3 regions of the Pantoea sp. ABR1s genome follow, and region 3 is predicted to be linked to each of the others. Evidence: predicted binding sites of a transcription regulator. Region 3 holds the regulator's gene; each other region holds the start of a gene.

The links. Region 3 encodes LexA, which represses DNA repair genes until DNA is damaged. Its sites were predicted from a motif close to TNCTGTATGTACATACAGNA; they were not measured.
Region 1: the regulator LexA is predicted to act here: its motif matches at 4,557-4,576, upstream of mutH (DNA mismatch repair endonuclease MutH).
Region 2: the regulator LexA is predicted to act here: its motif matches at 1,791-1,810, upstream of dinB (DNA polymerase IV).

What each region holds. Positions count from the first base shown of each region.
Region 1 is NZ_CM173823.1:809,716-817,006, forward strand. Features, by position in the region: gene ACXKZD_RS03865 (FCD domain-containing protein) at 57-830, shown strand; gene ACXKZD_RS03870 (GNAT family N-acetyltransferase) at 827-1,279, shown strand; gene ACXKZD_RS03875 (NADP(H)-dependent aldo-keto reductase) at 1,320-2,360, opposite strand; gene ACXKZD_RS03880 (YgdI/YgdR family lipoprotein) at 2,501-2,719, opposite strand; gene ACXKZD_RS03885 (TerC family protein) at 2,838-3,548, opposite strand; gene mutH (DNA mismatch repair endonuclease MutH) at 3,648-4,325, opposite strand; gene rppH (RNA pyrophosphohydrolase) at 5,010-5,537, shown strand; gene ptsP (phosphoenolpyruvate--protein phosphotransferase) at 5,550-7,291, shown strand, end outside.
Region 2 is NZ_CM173823.1:3,221,955-3,229,245, forward strand. Features, by position in the region: gene ACXKZD_RS15280 (sugar ABC transporter substrate-binding protein) at 1-687, shown strand, start outside; gene dinB (DNA polymerase IV) at 724-1,779, opposite strand; gene dpaA (peptidoglycan meso-diaminopimelic acid protein amidase) at 2,024-2,767, shown strand; gene ACXKZD_RS15295 (class II glutamine amidotransferase) at 2,738-3,505, opposite strand; gene lpcA (D-sedoheptulose 7-phosphate isomerase) at 3,557-4,135, opposite strand; gene fadE (acyl-CoA dehydrogenase FadE) at 4,389-6,839, shown strand; gene mtnK (S-methyl-5-thioribose kinase) at 7,032-7,291, opposite strand, start outside.
Region 3 is NZ_CM173823.1:3,811,464-3,818,754, reverse strand. Features, by position in the region: gene plsB (glycerol-3-phosphate 1-O-acyltransferase PlsB) at 45-2,468, opposite strand; gene ACXKZD_RS17990 (diacylglycerol kinase) at 2,597-2,965, shown strand; gene lexA (transcriptional repressor LexA) at 3,071-3,685, shown strand; gene dinF (MATE family efflux transporter DinF) at 3,786-5,108, shown strand; gene ACXKZD_RS17975 (CsbD family protein) at 5,276-5,488, shown strand; gene zur (zinc uptake transcriptional repressor Zur) at 5,562-6,083, opposite strand; gene ACXKZD_RS17965 (conjugal transfer protein TraF) at 6,534-7,291, shown strand, end outside.

The DNA of each region.
Region 1 (7,291 bases), 1.1 Mb from region 3:
GTCGCGCAGGGAACCGCGGCAATGCCGTTAGCGCATTGATTGCAAAGGGTGACAGTGTGGACAAAGCCGAAGCGCCGCAAGAAAAAAAGCAGTATCAGGAAATTGGTCAGCACCTGCGTCAGCAGATCTGTGACGGGCACTATCCGGTGGGATCGCGCCTGCCGCCTGAACGTCAGCTGGCTGAAACCTGGGGCGTCAGCCGGACCATCGTGCGCGAGGCATTATTGATGCTGGAGCTGGAAGGTACGGTGGATATCCGCCAGAGCTCCGGCGTCTATGTGATGCGTATTCCTTCCGCCAGTGATGACGAAGAAGAGGCCTTCTTCCGCAGCGACGTTGGCCCGTTTGAAATGCTACAGGCACGTCAGTTGCTGGAGAGCAATATTGCAGCCTTTGCCGCAAAAATGGCGACCAAAGCGGACATTGAAAATCTGCGCCGAACGCTGGAACAGGAGCAGCGTGCTATCGCCGCCAACGACAGCAGTCAGGACAACGACAAGTTGTTTCATCTGCTGCTGGCGGGTGCCAGTCAGAACCAGATGCTGCTCGATACCGTCACCAGTATCTGGCGACATCATGACAGCAGCCCGCTCTGGCAGCAGCTGCGCCCGCAGTTTGAAACCCGCGCCTATCGCCTGAAGTGGCTCGGCGATCACCAGACAATCCTGGCCGCTCTGCGTCGGCGTGATGTGATGGGGGCCTGGCAATCCACCTGGCAGCACCTTGAGAACGTCAAGAATACGCTGCTGGAGCTTTCCGACGCCGATGCGCCTGACTTTGATGGCTACCTGTTTGATTCAGTCCCGATCTTTCAGGGGAAACTGATGTGATTGAGATTGTATCGCTCAGCGATGTCCCTCAATTTGCCGATCAGATCATCGACTGGCAGTGGCGCGCATTTGGTGAAGCCACCAGCCGGGCGTTCTTTGCCAGTGTGGTGAACAGCAGCCTTATCGGTGCTGATTTTCCGGTGACTTTCGTTGCCGTGGAGGCGGGCAGGGCAGTCGGCACGGTGGGATTCTGGCGCTGCGACCTGATCAGCCGTCAGGATCTTTTCCCCTGGCTGGCGGCGCTCTATGTTGATGAGTCGGTGCGCGGCAAAGGTGTCAGTGAGGCGCTGCAGCAGCATGTCATCGCCTATGCGCAGGCACAAGGCTATCCACGGTTATGGTTATGGTCAACGTTTGGGGGCTACTACGAACGTTATGGCTGGCTGCCACAGGGCGAAGCGCTGGAGTATCCCGCTAAGCCGGTAAAACTCTATTATCGCGATCTGTAAGAGATGCCAGCCGCCATCGCGGCAGCTGGCAACAGAGCGCTCAGGGAGCCGGATAGGTATAACGACGGTGGATCGCCTCAATGCCTTCCAGGATCTCTGCATTTAAGGTCAGATTGAAGCTGTCGATATTGATCTGCAACTGTTCAGGCGTGGTAGCGCCCAGCAGCGTGCTGGCCACAAACGGCTGCTGACGCACATAGGCCAGGGCCATCTGCGACGGGTCGATCTGATGCTGCTGAGCCAGTGCCACATATTCGGCAATCGCCTTTTGTGACTGCTCGCCGCTGTAGCGGGTAAAGCGGCTGAACAACGTGTTGCGTGCGCCCGCAGGCTGCGCGCCATTCAGGTATTTGCCGCTCAGCGTTCCAAACGCCAGGCTGGAATACGCCAGCAGCTCTACGCCTTCATGCTGGCTGATTTCGGCCAGACCCACTTCAAAGCTGCGGTTCAGCAGGCTGTAGGGATTCTGAATGCTGATAATGCGCGGCAGCTCATGCTTCTCCGCCAGCTGCAGATAGCGCATCACGCCCCACGCGGTTTCGTTCGACACCCCGATATAGCGGATCTTACCAGCGCGCACCTGTTCGGTCAGCGCTTCCAGCGTCTCCAGCAGCGTCACCTGAGCAGTGGTTTCGCTGTACTGATAGCCAAGCTTGCCAAAATAGTTGGTCTGACGCTGTGGCCAGTGCAGCTGGTAGAGGTCAAGGTAGTCAGTATTCAGGCGTTTCAGGCTGGCATCGAGTGCTGCGCGGATGTTTTTACGGTCCAGCGCCATATCCGGGCGAATCGACGCATCATTGCCACGTGAAGGCCCGGCCACTTTACTGGCAAGAATGATTTTGTCGCGGCTGCCGCGCTGTTTAAGCCAGCTGCCAATATATTGTTCGGTCAGACCCTGGGTTTCCGGACGCGGGGGCACCGGATACATCTCGGCAGTATCAATAAAGTTGATGCCGGAACGGATAGCTAAATCCAGTTGAGCATGGGCGTCGGCTTCGCTGTTCTGTTCGCCAAACGTCATGGTGCCCAACCCCAGCTGACTCACTTCCAGCGTGCTGTGGGGAATACGATGATAGTGCATTGCCAGCTTCCTTTTCTTTATGGAATGGAATGTTGTGTCCTCAGGGACTATAGCGCGAGCAATGGCGGGGAAGGAAGGGGGAAAAGTCGGGGAAATCACCTGCCAGCCGGGAATCGGTGGCAGGTGATTAAATCGGGCACTTAACGTTCAATGATCGTAGAAACCTCATCGCTGTTAATCTGCACCATATGACCCGTCTGGTCAGTGTACTCCACCAGGCCGGTCTCTTTATCAATGCTCGGCTTGCCTTCGGTCATGATCATCCGGCCATCTTTGGTCGCCATGACATAATCAGAACTGCATCCACTTAAGAATGCGGCGGTTACCATCACCAGTGCTACTCCTGCCAACCCTTTCATCACGCCTAATCCTCACAAATGGTCAAGTGCAAACAGTGTAGTAATAAATGGTTTTGCCGGCAGGGTTAATCGTATGAATCTGAAAATAACCGGGCGAGCAGGCTCGCCCTTGACTTTATCAGGCGTGCTTTTTCTTACTGCGCATCAGGTTAAGACACTCAACCGCCATTGAGAAGAACATAGCGAAATAAATGTAACCTTTTGGTACGTGGACCGCAAAACTCTCCAGGATCAGGGTGAAACCGACCAGAATCAGGAAAGAGAGAGCCAGCATTTTCACTGACGGATGGCGGTCAACAAACTCACCGATCGCGCGCGCAGCGAACATCATCATCAGCACGGCAATAACCACCGCCGCCATCATAATGAACAGATGATCGGAGAGGCCGATGGCCGTGATCACCGAGTCGAGGCTGAAAATAATGTCGAGCATCATGATCTGTACAATCGCACCCAGGAAGGAATGGACGCGGGTGTTGTGTTCGCCTTCGCTGCCTTCGATCGTTTCATGGATCTCCATGCTCGATTTCCACAGCAGGAACAGTCCGCCAAACAGCAGAATCAGATCGCGCGCCGAGAACGCATGATCCATCAGCGTAAAGAGCGGGTTAGTCAGACGGGCAACCCACGCGATAGAAGCCAGCAGGCCAAGACGCATCAGCATCGCGCCCATCAGACCAATGCGACGTGCGCTGGCTTGCTGGTGTTTTGGCAGTTTAGCGACCACCAGCGACAGGAAAATGATGTTATCAATACCCAGCACCACCTCAAGGATGGTCAGGGTGCCCAGCGCCAGCCAGGCGTTGGGATCGGAAATCCACTCAAACATACCGACATTTAATCCTAAACGAAAAGTAAACGGCGATTATACGCATTCATTTCGCCGATCTCCCACAAAATTGCGACACATCAACGCGGGTGGCGACGTTCAGAGGAGAAAATGACGCGCCAGCAGGGGCCCGGTGAAGCTTTTCTTCAGGTAGAAACCGCGCGGCAGCGTCATGATTGGCTGGCCCTGATCGCCGATTCCTTCTGTCAGCGCTTTGCTATTGGCGGCTTTGGGCCGAATTTGCAGCCAGGCACCATGTCGCGCGGTAATCTGCTCTACGCGACCCAGCACAATCATATCCATCAGCTCTTCCCAGTCCTGCCGCAGCATCTCATCTTCTTCCGCATCGGGGCTCCATAACAGCGGCGCGCCGACACGGCGTTCCCGCAGCGGAATCTCACGTCCGCCTTCAACCGGGATCCACAATACCCGCGCCAGCTTGTGGCGCACATGGCTGGTGAGCCAGGTCACGCCGCTGTTGCCGGTCAGAGGTGCTACGCAGACAAAGGTGGTTTCCAGCGGTTTACCCTGCGCATCAATCGGGATGGTTTTCAGTTCGATACCCAGATGGGCAAAGTCCTGCTCCGCTTTGCTGCCTGCGCTGGCACCAAGATGCCACTCCAGCAGCATGCCGACCCAGCCCTTATCACGTTTGAGATCCGCAGGCATGGGCAGACCGGCGCGCGCGGCCAGGGTTTCCAGGGTCAAACCGGCTAAATCCTGCGCGCGTGCCAGTAGGCTGGCTTCATCTTCAGGTGGTCCTGGCTGGTAACTCATGGTGAACACTCGCAATGATTAAAATTTGTACAGCAGCAGGTGAGTCACGTTTCTCACATAAATAATCTGCGTCAGGGATCGATAATAACATGATAGATCGTGCTTTTTTTAGCGGATTGCACGCTCGCCGCCCCAGGTGCTTCAGGGTTATCCCAGCTTACCCGCAACAATGAACAGGATCTCCAGCCCGGTTATCCACAGAAAAATGGGATAACCACCGTCTGAGTGCGGTACTGGTTCCATTTACAGCCTTGACTTTTCACGATCTGGCCATAATTTCGCCGCTCTGGCCTAACCCTGAGCGATTATCTGTGGATAAAAAGCAGTGTGCTTATATTTTAAGCAATTGTCAGTTACCATGAAAATATTCACTGTTTATAAAAGATTTACCGGTAAGGTTTTCTATTTAATTTCATTAAAAATCAGATGGATGTGTTGCTGGCTCATTTTGGCTCTTCAGCGTGCACGGAAAAGGTTATTCAGATAACTCCCGCGTTCTGCACAAAGCTATCCACAGAAAAGGTGAATAAGATCGATCTTTTTCTCGGTCATTGTTTATAACTTTGCCATTTTCTGTGAGTTATCCCGGCGATGATGGCTTAACCCCCCATGAATCCAGTGGTTTACCGCCTGTAAGGAGTGTGAAACAATCAGCTCATTCAAATTTTGCTTTGAGGTAGTCCGGTGATCGATGATGATGGCTACCGCCCGAATGTTGGTATCGTAATCTGTAACCGGCAGGGACAAGTGTTATGGGCCAGGCGCTTTGGACAGCACTCCTGGCAATTTCCTCAGGGAGGCATCAATCCCGGTGAAACCGCAGAACAGGCGATGTATCGCGAACTGTTCGAAGAAGTCGGATTACACCGGAAAGATGTTCGAATACTTGCTTCTACCCGTAACTGGTTACGTTACAAGTTGCCAAAACGTTTGGTGCGTTGGGACACAAAGCCGGTATGTATCGGCCAGAAACAAAAGTGGTTTCTTCTGCAGTTAATGTGTAATGACGCGGATATCAATGTGCAGCACAGCAGCACGCCCGAGTTCGATGGCTGGCGCTGGGTCAGTTTCTGGTATCCGGTGCGTCAGGTTGTCTCCTTTAAGCGCGACGTTTATCGTCGGGTGATGAAGGAATTCGCTGGCGTGGTGATGTCTATGCAGGAGAGTGCGGGGCAGCGAAATAATCCTGCCCATCGACGTAAGAGAGGATAGGCCACGCCCTTTATGCTCACTCAGTTGCGCGAAATTGTAGAAAAAGTGGCGAGTGCGCCGCGTCTCAATGAAGCACTCGACATCCTGGTTAATGAGATCTGTCTGGCGATGGATACGGAAGTCTGTTCCGTTTACCTCGCCGACCACGATCGTCACTGCTACTACCTGATGGCGACGCGCGGACTTAAAAAACCGCGTGGCCGCACCGTGACCCTGGCGTTTGACGAGGGGATTGTCGGTTTAGTGGGCCGTCTGGCCGAACCGATTAACCTTGCTGACGCCCAGAGTCATCCCAGCTTTAAATATATCCCCGCAGTGAAAGAGGAGCGCTACCGCTCCTTCCTCGGCGTGCCGATTATCAGCCGTCGCCAGTTACTGGGCGTGCTGGTGGTGCAGCAGCGCGAGCACCGTCAGTTTGATGAAAGCGAAGAGTCGTTTCTGGTCACCCTTGCCACCCAGATGGCGGCATTGCTGTCGCAGTCGCAGATGGCTCAACTATTTGGTCAGTTCCGGCAGACGCGGGTGCGCGCAATTGCAGCTGCGCCTGGCGTGGCGGTAGCACCGGGCTGGGTAGATGAGACGCAGCCACTGCTCGATCAGGTTTCGGCTGCCTCAACGCTGGATGTTCATCGCGAACGTGAGCGTCTGTCGCTCGCCATGAGTGAAGCCACCAGTGAATTTCGTCGCTTCAGTAAACGCTTCAGCGCCAGCGCTCAGAAAGAGAGTGCGGCCATTTTCGACCTTTACTCTCACCTGTTAACCGATGCCCGACTGAAAAAAGATCTGTTCGATGAGATCGAACGCGGATCGGTCGCCGAATGGGCAGTGAAACAGGTGATCGAGAAGTTTGCTGAACAGTTTGCCAGCCTGACGGACACCTACCTGCGTGAACGCGCAGGCGATCTGCGGGTGCTGGGTCAGCGCCTGCTGTTTCACCTTGACGATACGCTGGTCGGCACCAATGCCTGGCCGGAACGCTTTGTGCTGGTGGCCGATGAGCTGACCGCCACCACCTTAGCTGAGCTGCCGCATGAGCGGCTGGCGGGCGTGGTGGTGCGTGACGGCGCAGCTAACTCCCATGCGGCGATTCTGACCCGCGCGATGGGGATCCCGACGGTCATGGGCGCTGACATCCAGCCTCATCAGCTCAACAAACGTTTGCTGATCGTCGATGGGTATCGCGGTGAGCTGTTGATCGATCCCGAGCCGGTGCTGGTGCAGGAGTACCAGCGTTTGATCAGCGAAGAGAATGCGCTGAGCAAAATGGCGGAAGGCGTGGTCGATCAGCCCGGTGAGCTGAAAAGTGGCGAGCGCGTGCAGGTGATGCTGAATGCCGGCTTAAGCCCGGAGCATGAGCAGACGCTGGGCAACTGGGTGGATGGCATCGGTCTCTACCGCACCGAAATCCCGTTTATGCTGCAGAACGGCTTCCCGTCGGAAGAGGAGCAGGTGGCGCAGTATCAGGGCATGTTACAGCTGTTTCACAACAAGCCTGTGACGCTGCGTACCCTGGATGTAGGAGCAGATAAACAGCTACCCTACATGCCTATCAGTGAAGAGAATCCCTGTCTGGGCTGGCGCGGCATCCGCCTGACGCTTGACCAGCCGGAAATTTTCCTGGTGCAGGTGCGCGCGATGCTGCGTGCCAACGCCGCATCCGGCAACCTCAGTATTCTGCTGCCGATGATCAGCCATATCGATGAGATCGACGAAGCGAAAAAGCTGATCGATCGCGCAGGACGCGAAGTCGAAGA
Region 2 (7,291 bases), 590 kb from region 3:
GTGGATAGCCCGATCCCGGGCGTCACCGTCACCGCGCAGGATGACGCTTCACTGGCGCAGTTGTCGCTGGGCCAGCTCATCCATGATTTCAACGGCAAGGCGAACATCGTCAAGCTATGGGTTGCCGGTTTCCCGCCGATGGAACGCCGTCAGGTGGTGTATGAAAAACTGCTGAAAGAGAATCCGGGCATTCATCAGCTTGAGTCGATTGGTGCGGTTTCAACTGACGTTCAGGGCGACACCGCCAATAAAATTGGCGCGATTCTGGCGAAATACCCGAAAGGCAAAATCGACGCCATCTGGGGTGCCTGGGACGCCTTCAGCCAGGGCGCTTACAAAGCGCTGCAGGAGAATGGCCGTACCGAGATCAAACTCTACAGCATTGATGTTTCGAACCAGGATTTGCAGCTGATGCGCGAGAAAAACAGCCCGTGGGTGCAGACGGTAGCGGTGGATCCTAAAACTATTGGCGCGGTGAATATGCGTCTGGTGGCGAAGAAAATTGCCGGTGAAGAGACGCCAGCGACTTATCAGTTTAAAGCGGCATCGATCTCTCAGCAGCAGCTTAACAGCCAGCCTGGCGCGGTGAACGTCGCGTCACTGAACAAGATCATTCCGGGCTGGGGCAGCAATGAGGATTTCGTTGCCCCGTGGTTTGCGACCCTGGCGGCGAAATATAAGAAGTAATCGGATGTCAGCCTTGCCGGTCGGTGAGGCTGACGGTTACAGACCCAGCAGCAGCTGACGCTCCAGCTGGGGATCCACCATAGTCACATGTAATCCCACCAGCCGCACGCCGCGCCCGGCACGACGCTCATCCCAGGTTTTACGGGCGATGGCAATCATGTCCTCTTTGTTCAGCACCGGCCAGATATGCTCCTGGGTCGTCTGCTGAAAATCACTGAACTTCAGTTTGACGCCCTGACGCGCCACCTGCTTGTCAGGTCGGATCTGCGTCAGCCGGCGTTCCAGTTCGGCGTAGAGAAAATCAATAATTTCCAGGCAGGCATCCCAGTCGCTGATATCTTCCGCCAGCGTCCGTTCAACCCCCAGCGATTTACGCTCGCGCTCAACGATCACGCTACGGTCATCAATGCCATTGCTGCGCTCCCACAGCACCCGGCCAAACTTGCCAAAGCGCTTTAACAGCAGCGCTAAGTCTGCCTTCTGCACGTCGCCACAGGTTACCAGCCCCATCTCTTCCAGCTTTTTGGCCGAGACCTTGCCGACGCCAGGGATCTTCGCCAGCGGCAGGGTCAGCAGAAAACCGGACATCTCCGGCGGGGTAATCACGAACTGGCCGTCCGGCTTATTGAGGTCAGAGGCGATCTTCGCCAGAAATTTAATCGGGGCGATGCCCGCTGAGGCGGTAAGCCCGGTTTCACGGTAGATGGTGGCACGGATCGCCTGCGCCATCAGCGTGGCAGAGCCGTGACAGTGGGGGCTGTCGGTGACATCCAGGTAAGCTTCATCAAGGGAGAGCGGTTCAATCAGCGGCGTATAGCGGGTAAAGATGTCGCGGATCTGCGCGGAGGCTTCTTTATAGGCGTCGAAGCGTCCTGGCAGCAGACGCAGATGCGGGCATAACTTGAGGGCCATGCCGGTTGGCATCGCGCTGCGCACGCCAAATTTGCGCGCCGGATAGTTGGCGGTGCTGATCACGCCGCGACGCTCGCGGCTGCCACCAATGGCGATCGGGATGTCGCGCAGCTGGGGATTATCACGCATCTCCACCGCGGCATAGAAGCAGTCCATATCGACATGAATGATTTTACGCATACCCCCTCCGGCACTGGATAAGTATACAGTTGGCAGGGGTAACTGCAATATTTGTCGCGCTGACGATTAAAGTTTACAAATTTCTGGCCGAATATCTTTCAGTAAATCGCGAATTTGGCTGACGCCGTCTTGCTAAAAAAACAGACAATGTTTAATGTTGCGCTGCGGTAGCGGACAGTTCCGATAATGCAAACAGAGACGCACATTTTGCGTCATGTTCTCTTCACCTCAAGGTACACACAGCATGGGCAAAATCGCACTCCTGTTTGCGATGATTTTACTGCCAGCCCTCAGCATGGCAATGACACCCGAACCCGTCTCAACGGCACCGGTCAGCAAAGAATTAAAGAAGCAGTTACTTGGCACCCCGGTCTATATCCAGATCTTCAAGGAAGAACGCACGCTCGAACTCTACGGCAAAATCGGTAACGAATACCGCCTGCTGGACACCTACCGCATCTGTAACTTTTCTGGCGGCCTCGGCCCGAAACGCCGTGAAGGCGATTTCAAAAGCCCGGAAGGTTTTTACAACGTGAAGCTGAATCAGCTGAAGCCGGATAGCCGGTTTTATCGCGCGATCAACATCGGCTTTCCGAATCAGTACGATCGTAATCAGGGCTACAGCGGCAATTACCTGATGATTCATGGCGACTGTAAGTCGATTGGCTGCTATGCCATGACTAACGCCTATATGGATGAGATTTTTACCTATGTGAATGCCGCGCTGCGTAACGGCCAGCAGGATATCAGCATCAGCATCTATCCATTCCGCATGACCGACAGCAATATGCAGCGTCACCGCTACTCCACCTATGCCAGTTTCTGGCAGCAGCTGCAGCCGGGATACGCTTACTTTGCTAAATATCATCAGCCGCCGATGGTTAATGTCGCCAGCGGTAAATATGTGATGAACAGCAGCCCGGCACCGGTTTTAGCCAGTCCCGAAGCGGCTTCACGTTCATTCCTGGCGCTCTCCAAGGCAGAATAACGCCCATTCACCTGGCACGATCCGCTGCCAGGTTTCATTGGCCGTCAGTGGCTGCGTAGCAATCACCGTCACCACGTCATGCGGCGTGGTGTGCTGCTGAAAATCGACCTCCACATCCTGATCCAGTAACTGCGCCCGGCCAAAGGGTGCGCGACGGGTGATCCAGTAAAGATTGGTGGAGCAAAAGGCCATCAGATAACGGCCGTCTGACAGCAGCATGTTAAACACGCCCTTCTGCCGCAACGTGCCGGCAAGCTCCCCGATAAAACGGAATACCGCAGGCCAGTTGCCTGGCGTACGTGGATAGCGCGTCGCCAGCTGATGCAGGATCCAGCAGAACGCCTTCTCGCTGTCCGTTTCGCCCACCGGCCGGAATGTGCCGGTCTCCAGCTGCCGATAGCCCCTGAGCTGCCCGTTGTGCGCATAGGTCCAGTTACGGCCCCACAACTCACGGGTAAACGGGTGGGTATTTTCCAGCGACACCTGCCCGCGATTCGCCTGGCGGATGTGCGCCACCACCGAATGCGATTTGATCGGATACTCCTGCACCAGACGCGCAATCGGCGAGTTAAAGCTCGGCAGCGGATCTTTAAACGTACGACAACCTTTATCTTCGTAGAAGGTAATGCCCCAGCCATCTTTGTGAGGCCCGGTTCCACCGCCACGCTGAACCAGACCGGTAAAGCTGAAACAGATATCCGTGGGAACATTGGCGCTCATCCCGAGCAATTCGCACATAGCCACCGCCTTAGAGTAAGCGGCCTCCCGTCAGGCGGGAGGCCAGCGCAGTTACTTCACCATCTCTTTTTCGATCAGCAGCATCAGGATGTGGATCACTTTAATGTGGATCTCCTGGATGCGATCGGCATAACCAAAGTGTGGCACCCGGATTTCAATGTCGGCACTGCCTGCCATCTTACCGCCATCTTTACCGGTCAGGGTGATCACTTTCATCCCCTGCGCACGGGCAGCTTCAATCGCTTTAATGATATTGGCAGAGTTACCGGAAGTTGAGAGGCCCAGCAGCACATCGCCCGGACGCCCTACCGCTTCCACATAGCGTGAAAAGACATAGTCATAACCAAAATCATTACTGACGCAGGAGAGATGGCTGACATCAGAGATGGCAATCGCCGGATAGCCAGGACGATTTTCGCGGTAGCGACCGGTCAGCTCTTCAGCGAAATGCATCGCATCGCAATGTGAACCGCCGTTACCGCAGGAAAGCACCTTGCCGCCCGCCTTAAAGCTGTCAGCCAGCAGCACCGCCGCACGCTGGATCGCATGGATATTGGCCTCGTCGCTGAGGAATTTATTCAGCGTATCAGCAGCTTCATTAAGCTCAGAGCGGATAATGTCCTGGTACATAGGGATGTCCTTTTTTAGGAGAGGTTAATCGCAGCAAGTTTAACGGAATGGCCGGTCAGCGCAAAGCGTCATGCCATGGCTGGCCAGGCAGTGGCGGCGATTATCACTGCAGCGGGTGATGCAAAAATGGACAGAAATCGGTTTTTGTGAGGCAGGTTGTAATTGCGATGTAAACAAATTGATAAATCAACCCAACTGCTCTAAACCTCTCTACATAACAGGTCAGACCTCTTACTACTTGGAGCGGTTCATTATGATGGTTGTCTCGATACTTGCCACGGTGGCGCTGATTGGCGCCCTGTTCTATCACCGCCTGTCGTTGCGGCTCAGCAGCGCGATTCTGCTGCTGTGGACTGCTGCGATGGCTTTTGCTCACCTCTGGACGCCATGGTTACTGTTGCCGCTGGCGATCATCCTGCTGCCGTTCAACCTGCCGTCACTGCGCCGCAGCCTGTTTTCAAAGCCGATGTTTCAGCGCTTCCAGCAGGTGATGCCGCCGATGTCACGCACCGAAAAAGAAGCGATCGATGCGGGCACCACCTGGTGGGAAGGCGATCTGTTTCAGGGCAAACCAGACTGGCAGAAGCTGCACAACTATCCGCAGCCGCGCCTGACTGCCGACGAGCAGGCTTTTCTCAATGGTCCGGTTGAAGAAGCATGCCGCATGGCCAACGATTTCCAGATCACCCATGAGCTGGCCGATATGCCGCCGGAACTGTGGGCTTATCTGAAAGAGCATCGTTTCTTCGCGATGATTATCAAAAAAGAGTATGGCGGACTCGATTTCTCCGCCTATGCGCAGGCCTGCGTGCTGCAAAAACTGTCGGGCGTCTCCGGGATTCTGGCGATTACCGTAGGCGTGCCTAACTCATTAGGTCCGGGCGAACTGCTGCAACACTACGGCACTGAAGAGCAGAAAAATCACTATTTACCCCGGCTGGCACGCGGCGATGAGATCCCCTGCTTTGCGCTGACCAGTCCGGAAGCGGGCTCAGATGCCGGAGCCATCCCCGATACCGGCGTGGTCTGCATGGGCGAGTGGCAGGGTCAGCAGGTGCTGGGCATGCGGCTGACCTGGAACAAGCGCTATATTACGCTGGCGCCGATCGCCACCGTGCTGGGGCTGGCATTTAAACTCTCCGACCCGGATCATCTGCTCAGCGATAACGAAAATCCTGGCATTACCTGTGCGCTGATCCCGACCAACACGCCCGGCGTGGAGATTGGTCATCGCCACTTCCCGCTTAACGTGCCGTTCCAGAACGGGCCGACACGCGGCAACAATATCTTTGTGCCGATTGACTATATTATTGGCGGCCCACAAATGGCCGGTCAGGGCTGGCGGATGCTGGTGGAGTGTCTGTCTGTGGGTCGCGGCATTACGCTGCCATCGAACTCAACCGGCAGCCTGAAAAGTGTGGCGCTGGCGACAGGCGCCTATGCCCATATCCGTCGTCAGTTCCGCGTCTCAATCGGTAAGATGGAAGGGATTGAAGAGCCGCTGGCGCGCATTGCCGGTAACGCCTACGTGATGGATGCGGCGGCTACGCTGATTACCGCCGGTATTATGCAGGGTGAAAAACCGGCAGTGCTGTCGGCGATTGTGAAATATCACTGCACCCATCGCGGTCAGCGCGCCATCATCGACGCCATGGATATTGCCGGCGGTAAAGGCATTATGCTGGGTAACAGCAACTTCCTGGCCCGCGCCTATCAGGGTGCGCCTATCGCCATCACGGTAGAAGGCGCTAATATTCTGACCCGCAGCATGATTATCTTCGGACAGGGTGCGATTCGCTGCCATCCTTATGTACTGCAGGAGATGGCGGCAGCAGCCAGCAACGATGTTAACGCGTTTGATCAGGCGCTGTTCAGCCACATCGGTCATGTCGGCAGCAGCACCATCCGCAGCCTGTGGCTGGGCTTAACCGCCGGACGCACCAGCGCCACCCCGACCCGCGATGGCACCCGTCGTTACTATCAGCATCTGAACCGCATCAGTGCCAACCTGGCGTTGCTCTCTGATGTGTCGATGGCGGTGCTGGGCGGCAGCCTGAAACGTCGTGAGCGTATTTCGGCGCGTCTGGGCGATGTGCTGAGCCAGCTCTATCTCGCTTCGGCGACGCTGAAACGCTATGACGATGAAGGCCGCAACGAAGCCGATCTGCCGCTGGTGCACTGGGGCGTGCAGGATGCGTTACATCAGGCGGAAGTCGCGATGGACGATCTGCTGCGTAACTTCCCGAACCGTCTGGTCGCGGGCGCATTGCGGATGACTATTTTTGCAGGCGGTCATCACTGCCCTGCTCCGTCTGACCGTCTGGACCATCAGCTGGCAAAACTGCTGCAACAGCCGTCAGCTACCCGCAGCCGTCTGGGCCGTGGCATGTACCTGACGCCCAGCGAGCACAACCCTGCCGGTCAGCTGGAACAGGCGTTGCAGGATGTGATGGCGGCAGAAGTGATCCATGACAGGCTGTGCAAACAGACGAAGCAGCACCTCTCCTTTACCCGGCTGGATGCGCTGGCGAAGCGCGCGCTGGAGCAGGGCTGGATTGATGCTAAAGAGGCTGAAGTGTTGCAGCGTGCTGAGGCCAGCCGCCTGCGTTCGATTAACGTCGATGAGTTTGAGGCGGATGCGCTGGCAGTGCCGGTGCCAGAGAAAGCCCCTCAGGCTGCGTCGCGGGCGAGTGAGGCAGCATAGGGTTAGCGTTAGCCTGCATCACCGGCGCAGGAACAGGGTCAGAAGAGGAAAGCGTCCCGCGTCAGGACAACGCGAGCCGAGCGAGCCAGGGATGGCTTTAGCGACTTTCCGATCTGCCCCTGTTTCCGGCGCGGGCACACTCTTACAGCCAGCCTTTGATTTACCTGAAAGCCGACATCACGTCGGCTTTTTTTATCCCGCCTGACGGATGCGGGCAATCAGCGCATCCACATCTTCTACATGATCGGCCGCCAGAATCAGCGTGCGTCCCAGATTAATTGCATTACGGATGCAGTCGGTACGCATCGCCGGATCGGCAATCAGCTTCATATCCGCCACGTGTGACATCCCCACCGTGCGGCGAATCAGTTCGGTGCCGCAGTAACCGATGGTATCGGCCCATACTTTACGCAGAAACGCCTCTGCATAGCCTGGATAAGCCAGTGCCTCAT
Region 3 (7,291 bases):
AAAGGCGACCCCATGAGGTCGCCTTTTTACTATGCGCGCTGGGGTCAGTCGTGCGCCACAGCGGTTTCAATCGTCATACGGACATCGCTGGTGACCAGGTCTGCCAGCATATGCCAGGTCGCCAGGGTCTGCGCAACATCGGCATCACCGCTGTCGCTGATATACCCTTCATCGCGCAGGGTCAGGACCAGTGAGGTAAAGACCGCTTTGTCGAAGAATTCCGGGGCATTGATACCGTGCAGCACCGACAGACGCTGTGCCAGCGTCCGGCTCTCTTTCTCCAGCGTGCCGCGGTTAATCGTCGGCTTGGCGCTGAGAATGGAGAACGTAATAGCATAGCGCTGCAGTGTTTCACGCACACCGGCGGCCAGCAGTTGCAGCGTGCGATAGCGCGCTGAGGAAAAGCGCAATTCGCCAGCTTCAAGCGTAATCAGGCCCTGACGCGCCAGCTCCTGACTCAGTTCGGTCAACAGTTGTGGCAGCTCATCGGTCTGCCAGCGCAGGAACAGCTCACTCTTCAGCATCGGGTAGATCAGTCTCACCTGACGCAGCAGTTCTGCTTCGCTCAGCGTTTGATGCTGCTGAACTATGGCGGCAATCAGCGACGGCATCACCAGCATATGATGAATATTGTTGCGATAGTAGGTCATCAGCACCGCCTGCTCACGCGGCAGAATGATGATGTCGCCAATGCTGTCCTTTTCACTCTCAAACTTATTCATACCCATGGCGTGATCCAGCAGCGCTTCCGCTGAAAGATCGGGTACGGTCGCATTTGGCGAGTAAGGCACGTTGCGCAGCAACTGGGTATAGCACTCCAGTTGTTCAATCAGCTGTTCACGGGTTAGTGAGCGCTGACGTGACGCCAGCAGGGCGGTGACACAGAGGTTCATGGCGTTAGCCGCGCCCGCTTCATTGATACGCACCATCAGGCTGGCAGCAATATCGTTGACGGTTGGGGTTAACCAGCTGGGACGCTGCGGCTCAATCGGATCGATGGCATCGCGCCATTCCGGCACCCGCTTATTGAGATAGTTGACCAGCGGCAGGGGTTCGCCAAAGTTCACGTAACCCTGACCGAGATTGCGCAGCTTGCGTAAGCCGCGCACCATCTGCATGAAGCCCTCTTTCTCTTTCGCCGCGCCGCGCAGTTCTTTAGCGTAAGTGCCCACTTCCATCACGTGCTCATAGCCGATGTAAATCGGCACCAGCGTGATGGGGCGATTTCCGCCGCGCAGCATCGCCTGCAGCGTCATGGCTAAGGTGCCGGTTTTAGGGTCCAGCAGGCGACCGGTTCGTGAACGGCCTCCTTCGACAAAGTACTCAACCGAATAGCCGCGGGTGAATAGCTCGCCGAGATATTCGCGGAATACCGTGGCGTAGAGCTTGTTGCCTTTAAAGGTACGACGAATAAAGAAAGCGCCCAGGCGACGGAAAATCGGGCCGGCTGGCCAGAAGTTGAGATTGATACCGGCTGCGATGTGCGGCGGCACCAGACCCTGATGATAGAGCACATAGGAGAGCAGCAGATAATCCATGTGGCTGCGATGGCACGGCACATAGACAATCTCGTGGCCATCCTGCGCCAGCTGGCGAACTTTTTCTCCGCCATTGACGTTGATGCCCTGATAGAGCCGACTCCAGAGCCAGCCCATCACGCGGTCAGTTACGCGGATGGCTTCATAGGAGAAGTTTGCCGCAATCTCCTCCATCATCTCGACGGCATTCTGCTGCGCTTTCTCATGGGAGATTTTTTTGCTGCGAGCTTCATCTTCTACTGCTTTTTCAATCGCTTTGGATTGCAGCAGACGAGTAAACAGATCCTGACGCGCCGGCAAGCGCGGGCCAATCGCCGCCAGCCGCTGGCGGGCAAAATGAATGCGCGCCACGCGAGCCAGCTTCTGGGCGATCGACTGATCCGTACCGTGTTCAGTTGCCATGCGGCGCAGCGACACCGTCGGCGAGAAGCGGACAAAACTGTCGCGCCCGTGCCAGATCACCGCAAAGAACTTCTGCACCCCGTTCAGCACCCGCAGGTGTGGCGTTGCTTCGCCCTGGACTTCACGTCCTGGTGCGCGGCCAAACATCACCGTGACCGGCAGCATCTGAATATCCAGCTTAGGGTTATTGCGATGCAGGTCCAGGTAATCGTGAAAGATTTTCACGGATTCAACGCTGGGCACAAAATAGGGGAAGACGCGTGGGCCATTGTGGATAAAGACGTGGCGCGGCAGCAGAGAACCATCAATCTCCAGCGGAGTGAGCGGGTCGGGCAGATGATGCCGCAGACACTGTGCGCGTAAAGTCAGTAAGTCGGCCTTCGAATCGTAAGGCAAAACATACATAATAGGTCGGGTCGGATCCAGACCATGTTCAGACACGGGATCGGCCGGAATGGCCTTACTTTTTACCAAAAACGACAGTGGTAAATTAAGCAGTTTGTAATAGAGTTTACGCCAACCTGACATAGACAACATGAAGCCTCTTGTTAGCAAAGCGCCGCAAGCATACCAGAAAGCGCAGCGAAGATCTGTGGTGGTGCCAATTGCACGCAGCCCAGACATTGACGTCAATCCGATGAAAGGGTTCCCACATCATGGCAAATAATGCCACCGGACTTATCAGAATAGTAAAAGCTGCAGGTTACTCATGGCAGGGACTGCGTGCCGCCTGGCAACATGAAGCGGCGTTTCGGCAGGAAGCGCTGGCTGCGCTGGCCGCTATTGTTATCGCGTGCTGGCTGGATGTCGATGTGGTCTCCCGCATCCTCATGATTGGGGCGGTGGTGCTGGTGGTCATTGTTGAAATCCTCAATAGCGCCATTGAAGCAGTGGTCGACCGCATCGGTCAGGAGCATCATCCGCTGGCGGGTCGGGCAAAAGACATGGGCTCGGCGGCGGTGCTGATCAGCATCTTACTGGCACTCTTCGTCTGGATCGCGCTGCTCTGGACACATTTGCGATAAGCCTTCCATAACGCGTCTGAGGGCGCGTTTTCCCTGACAATCGGTTTCCATTTCACCAATACCTGTATATACTCACAGCGACTGTATAAACAACCAGGGGGCGGGATGAAAGCATTAACCAGCAGGCAGCAGCAGGTCTATGACCTGATTCGCGACCATATTTCTTCAACGGGCATGCCGCCTACGCGTGCCGAGATCGCCGCGCAGCTGGGCTTCCGTTCGCCGAACGCGGCAGAAGAGCATCTGAAAGCGCTGGCGCGCAAAGGCGTCATCGAGATCGTTTCCGGTGCATCGCGCGGCATTCGACTGTTAATGGAAGAAGAAGCCTCAGAAGGGCTACCGCTGATTGGCCGGGTTGCTGCCGGTGAGCCGATCATGGCGCAGGAACATATCGAAACCCACTACAAGGTCGATCCGGGCCTGTTTAAGCCGTCTGCTGACTTCCTGCTGCGCGTCAGCGGAATGTCGATGAAAGATATCGGGATTATGGATGGCGACCTGCTCGCGGTGCATAAAACCCAGGATGTGCGTAACGGCCAGGTTGTGGTTGCCCGCATTGATGATGAAGTCACCGTTAAGCGCTGGAAAAAGCAGGGTGCTATCGTGCATCTGCTGCCGGAAAACAGCGATTTTGACCCGATTGTTGTCGATACCCGTGCGCAGTCACTGACCATAGAAGGTCTGGCTGTTGGCGTGGTGCGCAACGGCGAGTGGCTCTGATTCTTCTGCCAGCGTGCATTCGCCTTCTCTGATGCTATTCTGTCTGCCCTAATTTTGTCGCTGCCTCTTTTGCGCAGCGACACTGAGCACGGAACGGCGAATGCGCTTTATTACGGCAACCGATAAAAATCTCTGGCGGCTTGCGCTGCCGATGATCCTTTCAAATATCACCGTTCCCTTACTGGGAGTGGTCGATACTGCAGTAATTGGTCATCTCGACAGCCCTGTCTATCTTGGCGGGGTTGCGGTCGGGACTACAGTGACCAGCTTCCTCTTTATGCTGCTGCTTTTCCTTCGAATGAGTACCACTGGCCTTACGGCGCAGGCATTTGGCGCTGGCGATAAAATGGCGCTGGCACGCGCGCTGACTCAGCCGCTGATCATTGCGCTGCTGGCGGGCGTACTGTTCATCGCTTTGCGTTATCCGATTATTCAGCTGTCGACCCATCTGGTTGGCGGCAATCCCGATGTACTCGAACAGGCGGCACTGTTTATTCAGATTCGCTGGCTCAGTGCGCCTGCCACGCTGGCAAACCTGGTCATTCTGGGCTGGCTGCTGGGCGTGCAGTATGCACGCGCGCCGGTGATCCTGCTGGTGGTGGGCAACCTGGTTAACATCGTGCTCGATCTCTGGCTGGTGATGGGGCTGCACTGGGGTGTCGCGGGGGCGGCAACCGCCACGGCGCTGGCGGAATACATTACGCTGGTTGTCGGCAGCATCATGGTCTGGCGGGTGTTAAAACTGCGCGGAATTACGCTTAGCCTGCTGAAGCAGAGCTGGCGCGGTGACAGCGGCCGGCTGCTGCGACTGAACCGGGATATCATGCTGCGCTCTCTGATGCTGCAACTCTGTTTTGCCTCGCTGACCGTACTGGGCGCCCGGCTGGGTCCGGATGTGGTGGCGGTTAACGCAGTATTACTGATGTTTATTACTTTTACTGCCTACGCGCTGGATGGCTTTGCCTATGCGGTTGAAGCTTTTGCGGGTGAGGCGCATGGTGCAAAAGATGGCAGCAAACTCCTGCGCGTCTGGCACTCTGCCTGTCGGCAGGCGGTAGTGGTGGCGCTGTTCTTCTCGCTGATCTATGCCATTTTTGGCCCGCAGATCGTTACTCTGCTGACCTCTCTTCAGTCACTTCAGCAGACAGCGGACCGCTATCTGGTCTGGCAGATGATAATGCCGCTGATCGGCGTCTGGTGTTATCTGCTGGATGGCATGTTCATCGGAGCGACGCGCGGGCGTGAGATGCGTAACAGCATGGTAGTTGCCGCAGCAGGCTATTTTCTGACGCTGCTTAGCGTACCGGTGCTGGGTAACCATGGTCTTTGGCTGGCAGTCACGGTTTTCCTGGCGCTGCGCGGCCTGTCGCTGTGGCTCATCTGGCGTAAGCACTGGCGTCAGAACAGCTGGTTCGATGCCTGAGTCAGCCGTGGCTGCACGCAAGCCGATACGGATTATTCTGTATTATTCCACGGTTAATAAATTGGCTACTACAATTAACTCTATGCAGCGCAGTTAACCAGCGCTTTGTATCGTTATTTTGTTAAGTAGCAAGATAATCATTAAAACCCGAGGATTGGAGGTCTGCCATGAATAAAGACGAAGCAAGCGGCAACTGGAAGCAGTTCAAAGGCAAAATGAAAGAGAAATGGGGCAAGCTGACCGACGATGATATGCAGGTTATCGAAGGTAAACGCGATCAGCTGGTCGGCAAAATCCAGGAGCGTTACGGCTCTACCAAAGATGAAGCCGAGCGCGAAGTAACCGCCTGGGAAGGTCAGAACAAAGATCACCGCTGGTAATCAGACAATAGCTTGATAATCAGCTGAATGCGTTCCGGTGGGCCCTCACCGGAACCGCACAAGGATGTGCCGATTACCCGCGTTTCCCCCGCTTTTTACCCTCATCCTGATGGTCATGCTCGCAGCTTTCATGGTGCGTACAGGCTTCAACCGCAGCACAATTTTCACATAAACCATGCGCTTCAATCACGCTGTGGCGTAATGCAAACTGCGCTTCACCTGCCAGACCAGCAATAATCTTCTCTACGCCCTGCGCCTGCTTCTCTGTAACGGCGGCACAGCGGTCACAGACCAGCATCACCGATGTATGTGCTGGTGCCTCAAAATGGTGACACATGACGTAGCTGTTGTTGGATTCCACCCGATGAATGAAACCCTGCTCCAGCAGGAAATCGAGCGCCCGGTAAACCGTGGGTGGCTTGGCCTGTGGCTCGCTGACCCGGAGTTGATCCAGCAGATCGTAGGCGCTGATCGAGCCAGGCTGCTCGGCCATCAGGCGCAACACTTCAGCACGCTGCGAAGTCAGACGCACACCGCGCTGCAGGCACATCTTTTCGGCCTGAATCAAAATTTGCTGCGACGTCATGTTTGTCATGAAAATTCTCCGCTGGATAAGTGATGTTATTTTATCACACATAGTTTCGCGGCGCTGAGGTTGGTTTTCGTCTGAAAAAACAGCATCATTTGCCTGATAAAGCAGCACATTCAGAATTTAAGCCGTCTTCTATCTCAAATCTGACGACAAATCAGATCCATTCTGAATCCACCTGAAGCGGAATTTGTTGGCATTTTGCTTTGCATCTCACTGAGTTAAGAAGTAATGTTCAGAAAGACTTAAGAAAAGTCTGGCATTATTTGAAATATCCCAATGCAGTTTGAACAATTACAACGGTTTTTTGATTGGAAAACGTCCAATCCTTTGAATTAAGACACTGTTTCCTTTGAATTCACAGCAATAACGCGTTAGCCAGGGTTCACAATAGGGCTAACAAACTATTCAGTCATTGAATGTTTCAATGACAATTTCTCAGGTGATGGCAGGCAAATGGTGAAAAAATCCGCTCAACGTTCAGCGCTAATCTACACAGCTGTAACGACCGCGCTTTTCCTTTCTTCTTCCGCCATGGCGGCAGGGACCTGGTATGATGCACGTAATGACGCCATGGGCGGCACCGGCGTAGCATCTTCTCTTTATGGCTCCGCAGTGCTGGCGAACCCGGCATTAATGACGCGCGCCAAACCCGACGATAGCGTCAGCATTATTTTCCCTTCAGCCGGTATTCAGGTCACCGACAAAGATAAGCTGATCGATAAAGTCGATGATATTACGGACACCGTTGATCGCTATCGCACGGTGCTGGGTAACCTCACACCAGCGGATTTCTTCCGTGCTAACTCTGAATTGCGCGCGGCCTCAGGTGATGTGGCAAATAAGCTAAGCGATTTGCGCGGTAACAAAGCAGACGGTTCTGCCGGCGCGGCTGTTGCCGTTACCATCCCTAACGAAACTCTGCCTTTCGCCTTTATCACCAAAGCCTACGGGACAGCGCACGTCCGCGCTAACGTGGTACAGAGTGATATTGACTACCTGCGCAGTATAGAAAACGGGGCGTTTCCTCGTCCTGGCGATCAAAATAACCTGCGCTCCAGCGCGAATGGCTTAGCGGCGCTGGTCACCGATTATGGTGTTGCGGTGGCGCATGAGTTCACCATAGCTGGTCAGCCAGTATCGGTAGGCGTCACACCGAAAGTGCAGAAAACCTGGCTCTATAACTACACCGCCAGCATTTACAACTACGACAA